Regions from separate parts of the Exiguobacterium sp. GL_137 genome, predicted to be linked through region 2. Evidence: a T-box and tRNA genes for the amino acid it is inferred to sense, from the RefSeq annotation. Region 2 holds a T-box; the other holds one or more tRNA genes.
What was found. A T-box is a leader RNA that pairs with one kind of tRNA and senses whether it is charged. The one in region 2 lies ahead of trpS (tryptophan--tRNA ligase), so its partner is inferred to be a tRNA-Trp.
Positions count from the first base shown of each region.

Region 1: it encodes a tRNA-Trp, which carries the amino acid that the T-box ahead of trpS (tryptophan--tRNA ligase) is inferred to sense. The anticodon was not compared.

Region 1 covers NZ_CM174406.1:687,702-691,082, reverse strand. The annotation lists gene queG (tRNA epoxyqueuosine(34) reductase QueG) at 1-724, opposite strand, end outside; tRNA gene AC3IRK_RS03650 (tRNA-Gly) at 812-882, opposite strand; tRNA gene AC3IRK_RS03645 (tRNA-Gly) at 923-993, opposite strand; tRNA gene AC3IRK_RS03640 (tRNA-Leu) at 998-1,078, opposite strand; tRNA gene AC3IRK_RS03635 (tRNA-Cys) at 1,114-1,187, opposite strand; tRNA gene AC3IRK_RS03630 (tRNA-Gly) at 1,194-1,268, opposite strand; tRNA gene AC3IRK_RS03625 (tRNA-Gln) at 1,277-1,348, opposite strand; tRNA gene AC3IRK_RS03620 (tRNA-His) at 1,359-1,431, opposite strand; tRNA gene AC3IRK_RS03615 (tRNA-Trp) at 1,445-1,515, opposite strand; tRNA gene AC3IRK_RS03610 (tRNA-Tyr) at 1,520-1,603, opposite strand; tRNA gene AC3IRK_RS03605 (tRNA-Phe) at 1,631-1,706, opposite strand; tRNA gene AC3IRK_RS03600 (tRNA-Asp) at 1,714-1,789, opposite strand; tRNA gene AC3IRK_RS03595 (tRNA-Met) at 1,801-1,874, opposite strand; tRNA gene AC3IRK_RS03590 (tRNA-Glu) at 1,886-1,960, opposite strand; tRNA gene AC3IRK_RS03585 (tRNA-Ser) at 1,982-2,072, opposite strand; tRNA gene AC3IRK_RS03580 (tRNA-Asn) at 2,099-2,173, opposite strand; rRNA gene rrf (5S ribosomal RNA) at 2,180-2,295, opposite strand; rRNA gene AC3IRK_RS03570 (23S ribosomal RNA) at 2,389-3,381, opposite strand, start outside.
Region 2 covers NZ_CM174406.1:2,042,028-2,045,408, forward strand. The annotation lists gene AC3IRK_RS10835 (peptide ABC transporter substrate-binding protein) at 1-631, opposite strand, end outside; gene AC3IRK_RS10840 (DUF3899 domain-containing protein) at 902-1,282, shown strand; T-box leader at 1,339-1,543, shown strand; gene trpS (tryptophan--tRNA ligase) at 1,596-2,597, shown strand; gene AC3IRK_RS10850 (peptide ABC transporter substrate-binding protein) at 2,709-3,381, opposite strand, start outside.

The DNA of each region.
Region 1 (3,381 bases), 1.4 Mb from region 2:
TATCACAACCGTATAAACGATTTCCGAGGGCATATCGGAAATGTTCAGGAATCAGAGTCTTCGTTTGCGTAATGAACGAGATGCAACGTTTCGCATCGATGACACCCGGTTCAATCAGTGCATCCGTTGGACAAGCATCGAGACATTTATTGCAGGAACCGCACAACTCTTCGACCGGCTCATCCGGAGGCAGATATTGATCTGTAATCAATTCTCCTAAATAAAGATAAGAACCATGTTCCTCGCTAATGATGGAACAGTTTTTCCCGCTGAATCCGATCCCTGCCCGTTCGGCGACCGCACGATCGACCAGTTCTCCCGTGTCGACCATCGAACGTGATCGAGCTCCGGGGATCAGTTCTTGAATTTTTTCTTCCAGCAATTTCAATCGCTGCTTCAGAGCCTGATGGTAGTCCAGTCCCCAAGAAGAACGTCCAAAGATTCCGCGCCGTTCCCCTTCTTTTCCACGCGGAGCATCCTTGAGCTTACTTGGATAAGCGACGGCGATTGCGATGATGGAGACGGCATCATCCAGTAACAGCGTTGGTGTCGTCCGCCGTTCAAGATCGGGTTCTTCAAATCCGGAAGCATATCCTTTTTCTTGTTGTTGAATGAGACGCTGTTTCATCACCAAAAAAGGATCCGCTGTCGTAATACGGAATTCATCGATACCAATTTCTTTGGCATACCTCTGCAATTCTTTTTTCAACAATTCCCCCTGCATCGTATCTCTCCTTTCGCTTGTTTATCTCCATGCTAAACAAAAAGAGCAAAGTGTCAATTAAAAACGACACGTTGCTCTTTTCAGGTAAGCGGGTGAAGGGAATCGAACCCTCATCATCAGCTTGGAAGGCTGAGGTTTTACCACTAAACTACACCCGCATAATCAGGTGAATCTTAAATGAGATCGTACAAAGGTAAAAGCGGGTGAAGGGAATCGAACCCTCATCATCAGCTTGGAAGGCTGAGGTTTTACCACTAAACTACACCCGCAAGATACCGGTGGTCGGAATCGAACCGACACTCCAAAGGAACACGATTTTGAGTCGTGCGCGTCTACCAGTTCCGCCACACCGGCACAATCTCTTGCAAAACTATTCAATTAAGAATTATTGGAGGCGCCAGTCAGAATCGAACTGACGATAGAGGAGTTGCAGTCCTCTGCCTTACCACTTGGCTATGGCGCCATTTATTGGAGCGGAAGACGGGATTCGAACCCGCGACCCCGACCTTGGCAAGGTCGTATTCTACCACTGAACTACTTCCGCACAAAAAGCTGGGCTGGAAGGGATCGAACCTTCGCATGCTGGAATCAAAATCCAGTGCCTTACCACTTGGCCACAGCCCAATAATAAAAGGGCGACTGATGGGAATTGAACCCACGAATGCCGGAATCACAATCCGGTGCGTTAACCACTTCGCCACAATCGCCATAATAATAAAACAGGGGCAGCAGGAATCGAACCCGCGCTGACGGTTTTGGAGACCGTAGTTCTACCGCTAAACTATGCCCCTAAAGTGGTGGGGGGGGGCGGATTCGAACCGCCGAACCCGAGGGAGCGGATTTACAGTCCGCCGCGTTTAGCCACTTCGCTACCCCCCCACAAATGGGAAAACATTAAAAATCATATGGTGGCTTTGGACGGAATCGAACCGCCGACACGAGGATTTTCAGTCCTCTGCTCTACCGACTGAGCTACAAAGCCTTAATAATGGCGGTCCTGACGGGATTCGAACCCGCGATCTCCTGCGTGACAGGCAGGCATGTTAACCGCTACACCACAGGACCGTATGTAATAATTGCGGGGGCCGGATTTGAACCGACGACCTTTGGGTTATGAGCCCAACGAGCTACCAGACTGCTCCACCCCGCGATGATAAAAAATGGTGACCCGTACGGGAATCGAACCCGTGATACCGCCGTGAAAGGGCGGTGTCTTAACCGCTTGACCAACGGGCCATTTTATAATTGAAAATGTTATGGCGGAGAGCAAGGGATTCGAACCCTTGAGACGCTTATGACGCCTACACGATTTCCAATCGTGCTCCTTCGGCCACTCGGACAGCTCTCCATTGCATGTGGTGAAGAAGTAATAAATGGCTCCGCAAGTAGGATTTGAACCTACGACCTACCGGTTAACAGCCGGTTGCTCTACCACTGAGCTATTGCGGAACGATCGCCTGGCAGCGTCCTATCCTCACAGGGGGAAGCCCCCAACTACTTTCGGCGTTCAAGTGCTTAACTTCCGTGTTCGGCATGGGAACGGGTGTGACCACTTGGCTATCGCCACCAGACATCTATCATCTTAACATTATGTTTCCATAACGTCAAGCGCTTTTTTGAAAGGCTCGCGCCCTCAAAACTGAAGTCATCAACAATGCATCTGCTAGAACAAGGCCTCGACCGATTAGTATCACTCAGCTCCGCATGTCGCCATGCTTCCACCCGTGACCTATCTACCTCATCGTCTCTGAGGGGTCTTTCTTGATTACTCAAAGGGAAATCTCATCTTGGAGGGGGCTTCATGCTTAGATGCTTTCAGCATTTATCCCGTCCGCACGTAGCTACCCAGCGATGCTCCTGGCGGAACAACTGGTACACCAGCGGTGCGTCCATCCCGGTCCTCTCGTACTAAGGACAGCTCTCCTCAAATTTCCTGCGCCCACGACGGATAGGGACCGAACTGTCTCACGACGTTCTGAACCCAGCTCGCGTACCGCTTTAATGGGCGAACAGCCCAACCCTTGGGACCTACTCCAGCCCCAGGATGCGATGAGCCGACATCGAGGTGCCAAACCTCCCCGTCGATGTGGACTCTTGGGGGAGATCAGCCTGTTATCCCCAGGGTAGCTTTTATCCGTTGAGCGATGGCCCTTCCATGCGGAACCACCGGATCACTAAGCCCGACTTTCGTCCCTGCTCGACTTGTAGGTCTCGCAGTCAAGCTCCCTTCTGCCTTTGCGCTCTACGAATGATTTCCAACCATTCTGAGGGAACCTTTGGGCGCCTCCGTTACTGTTTAGGAGGCGACCGCCCCAGTCAAACTACCCGCCTGACACGGTCCTCCAGCCGGATGACGGCTGCGAGTTAGAGACTCTATGCATGAAGGGCGGTATCCCAAGGGTGACTCCTCCGAAGCTGGCGCTCCGGTCTCGACGTCTCCCGCCTATCCTGTACATCATGCACAAAGCCTCAATATCAGGCTGTAGTAAAGCTCCATGGGGTCTTTCCGTCCTGTCGCGGGTAACCTGCATCTTCACAGGTACTATGATTTCACCGGGTCTCTCGTTGAGACAGTGCCCAAATCGTTACGCCTTTCGTGCGGGTCGGAACTTACCCGACAAGGAATTTCGCTACCTTAGGACCGTTATAGTTACGGC
Region 2 (3,381 bases):
GTTTATCCGGTTTAAGCGAGAAGTCTTTTTTGTTTTTGTTATAGAAATCTTCGCTGATTGGTGTATACGTTCCGAATGATGTGAGTGAAAGGAAGTATGGTGCCGGACGTTCGAGTTTAACTTCAAGTGTCTTGTCGTCAATCGCTTTGACACCTAGCTCGTCGACTGGTTTTTTTCCTTGTGAGACATCAGCACCATTTTTGACCGTATCAAAGATGTATGCATAACCGGAAGCAGTTTTTGGATCGACGGCACGTTTCCATGCAAATTCAAAATCCTGTGCTTTGACTGGTGTACCATCTGACCATTTAGAATCACGAAGCGTAAACGTATATGTGAGGTTATCACTTGAGATATCTGTTTTTTCAGCAAGTGCCGGAATCGCTTTCCCGTCTTTGTCTAACCGGTAAAGACCTTCCATCGTGTTTCCGATCATGTTGAACGCAACTGCATCTGTTGCTTGTGCCGGATCGACCGTCGTAATATCAGAAGTATCCGTTAATCGTAAAACTTTTTTGCCTTTAGAAGAACCTGCATCTTTATCTCCGTCACCTGTTGTTGAACAACCTGCAAGTACAACGCTTCCTGCAAGCATAACTGATAACGCGAGACCGACTGTTTTTTTATTCATCGGTGAGTCATCTCCTTTTCATTTTCAAAACCGCTTAATATAAACGATTTTTGGACATCTCGTCGAAACTGCCTCAACGTTCCCCAAAACGCATTGACCTAGTTTCAAAAACTTAAACGAAGTGATAAATTGATTTTATGTGAGAATAACAATATCGTCAAGTGAATAGTCACACTATTTGCTATTTTATACGTCCTGAATAGTACAGAGTCGTAACAATCCTTGACTTTGCGTATAATGAAATCATCATCTTGCCGTAGGAGGTTCATCATGTCTGCTAAACTATTACGCCCGCTTCTGATTGCTTTGATTTTAACAACTGTCTACACGATTTGGGCCGTCGCCACCGACGCTACCCATTCATTTGTTTATCACTTGTCAGGCGGCTTGTTCATTGCCGGCTTCCTGTTACTTGCTATCGGATTCTTCTCCAATATGTCTGCCAATGGATTTTTTAAAGGCATCACTGCAGGCTTTAAAAAGCAACGGGAAGCGAAGTTACGGGAAGTCGATGGGGATTATTACGAAGACGAGGATGAAGAAAGTGAACTTTTAGAAGCAAAACAAAAGCGGGCTTCTAACCGGACGGTTCCTTATCTCTCGAGTGGTTTTATTTGTATCGTCGTCTCTTTACTCTTATCGTTCATTTGACGGAATTTTGATGACGATTAGAAGAAACATGTGCTAAAGTGGAGATAACGTTATACGAGAACACAGTGATGGAGAGTAGTACATCTGATAACCACTTACAGAGAGTCCATGGATGGTGGAAATGGACAGTCGGCGCAGATGGAATGGACTTCGGAGTGGCTGATTCGAAATGATGTAGAATCAGACGGGTCTGCCCGTTACAGCAAATGAGCGGCTAGTTTTCTAGCAACTTGGGTGGCAACGCGATGACTCGTCCCTTGAATGATTCAAGGGATGTGTCATCTTTTTTATTTCATTTTTTGGAGGGATTCTCATGAAAACGATTTTTTCAGGCATTAAGCCAACGGGTACGGTGACGCTTGGTAACTACATTGGCGCGATGAAACACTTTGTTAATCTTCAGGACGAACACGATGCATATTACTGTATCGTCGACTTACATTCCATCACGGTCGAAATTGACCGGATTGAACTTATGAACAATACACGGGCGCTTGCTGCACTTTATATCGCAAGCGGACTCAATCCTGAAAAATCAACAATCTTCGTCCAGTCGGAAGTTAAAGCGCACGCTCAGCTCGGGTGGATGCTGACATGTCTGTCCGGTATGGGTGAACTGGAACGTATGACACAATATAAAGATAAGTCGCAAGGCAAAGACCGGATTGGTGCTGGATTATTTGTTTATCCAACCTTGATGGCAGCCGATATTCTCTTATATGATGCAGAGCTTGTTCCAGTCGGCGACGATCAAAAACAACATATCGAGTTGACACGTGACTTAGCGCAACGTTTTAACAGCCGCTATTACGAAACATTTAAAATGCCGGAGCCGGTCATCGCCGAAACGGGTGCCCGTATCATGAGCTTGACGTCTCCCGATAAAAAGATGTCAAAAACGGATACAAATCCAAAAGGCTATATTTCGATGCTCGACGCTCCGGACGTGATTCGCAAAAAAATCAAGTCTGCCGTAACGGATTCCGAGGGGATCGTTCGATTTGACCGGGAAAACAAACCGGGCGTCTCAAACTTGCTCGAAATTTATTCATTGCTGGCTGGTATTTCAATCAAAGACTTGGAAGCAAAGTATGATGGATTGAACTATGGTGTATTTAAATCAGATGTCGCAGAAGTCATCGTTGCTGAACTAGAACCGATCCAGCAACGTTATTACGACTTAATTGATTCAGAAGAACTCGATTTGATTCTTGACAATGGTCGCGACAAAGCAGATCTGGTTGCTTCACGTAAATTGGCGAAAGTCGAAAAAGCGATGGGACTCCAACGGAAACGCGCAAAAGTAAAGAAATAATTTTAGGTGTCTTTCAACGATTCTTGCCTTTCTTCTTATTTTTTTAGAAGAAAGGTTTTTTTATTTGCGCAACAAAAAAAGCGCTCCCAGTTAAGGGAACGCTTTTTATACTTATTTACCTTCGATTGAAGCCCATTTGTACGAGAAATCTGCGCCGAAGTTATGTTCGACAATCCCTTTAACGTATGGTTTAACCATGAATGCACGTCCACGCTGATAAACAGGTGAGATGGCTGCAGAATCAAGAAGGATTTTCTCTGCTTCTTGAAGCTCTGACCAACGTTTTGTAGCATCCGTTTGTGTTTTTGCATCGTTGATGAGTTTATCGTACTCTTTATCTGACCACTTACCACGGTTGTATGGTCCGTCAGTCAAGAAGAGATCGAGGAACGTCATTGGATCTTGGTAGTCAGGACCCCAGCCGGCGAATGAGAACTCAAAGTCGCCTTTGTTTTCGAGATCAAGTTTGTTTTTGAACGGTTGTTGCTTGATTGTGACTTTCATGCCTGGAAGGTTCTTCTCAAGCTCACCTTTCAAGAACTCACCGATTTTCTTCGCGTCATCACTATCGTAGTTAAGAAGCTCAAGTTCAACCGATTTTTGACCGATCTCTTTTAAGCCCTCTTCCCATAGTTTTTTCGCTTCGTCTGCATTGTACTCGTTGAATGTCGGGTACTTTTCACGGAAGTCTTTTCCGTCAGCATCTTTCGCGAAATCTTTTGGTACGAGATAGTTTGCAGGAAGTGATCCGTTCGCCAAGATGACGTCCGTGATTCCTTTTTTA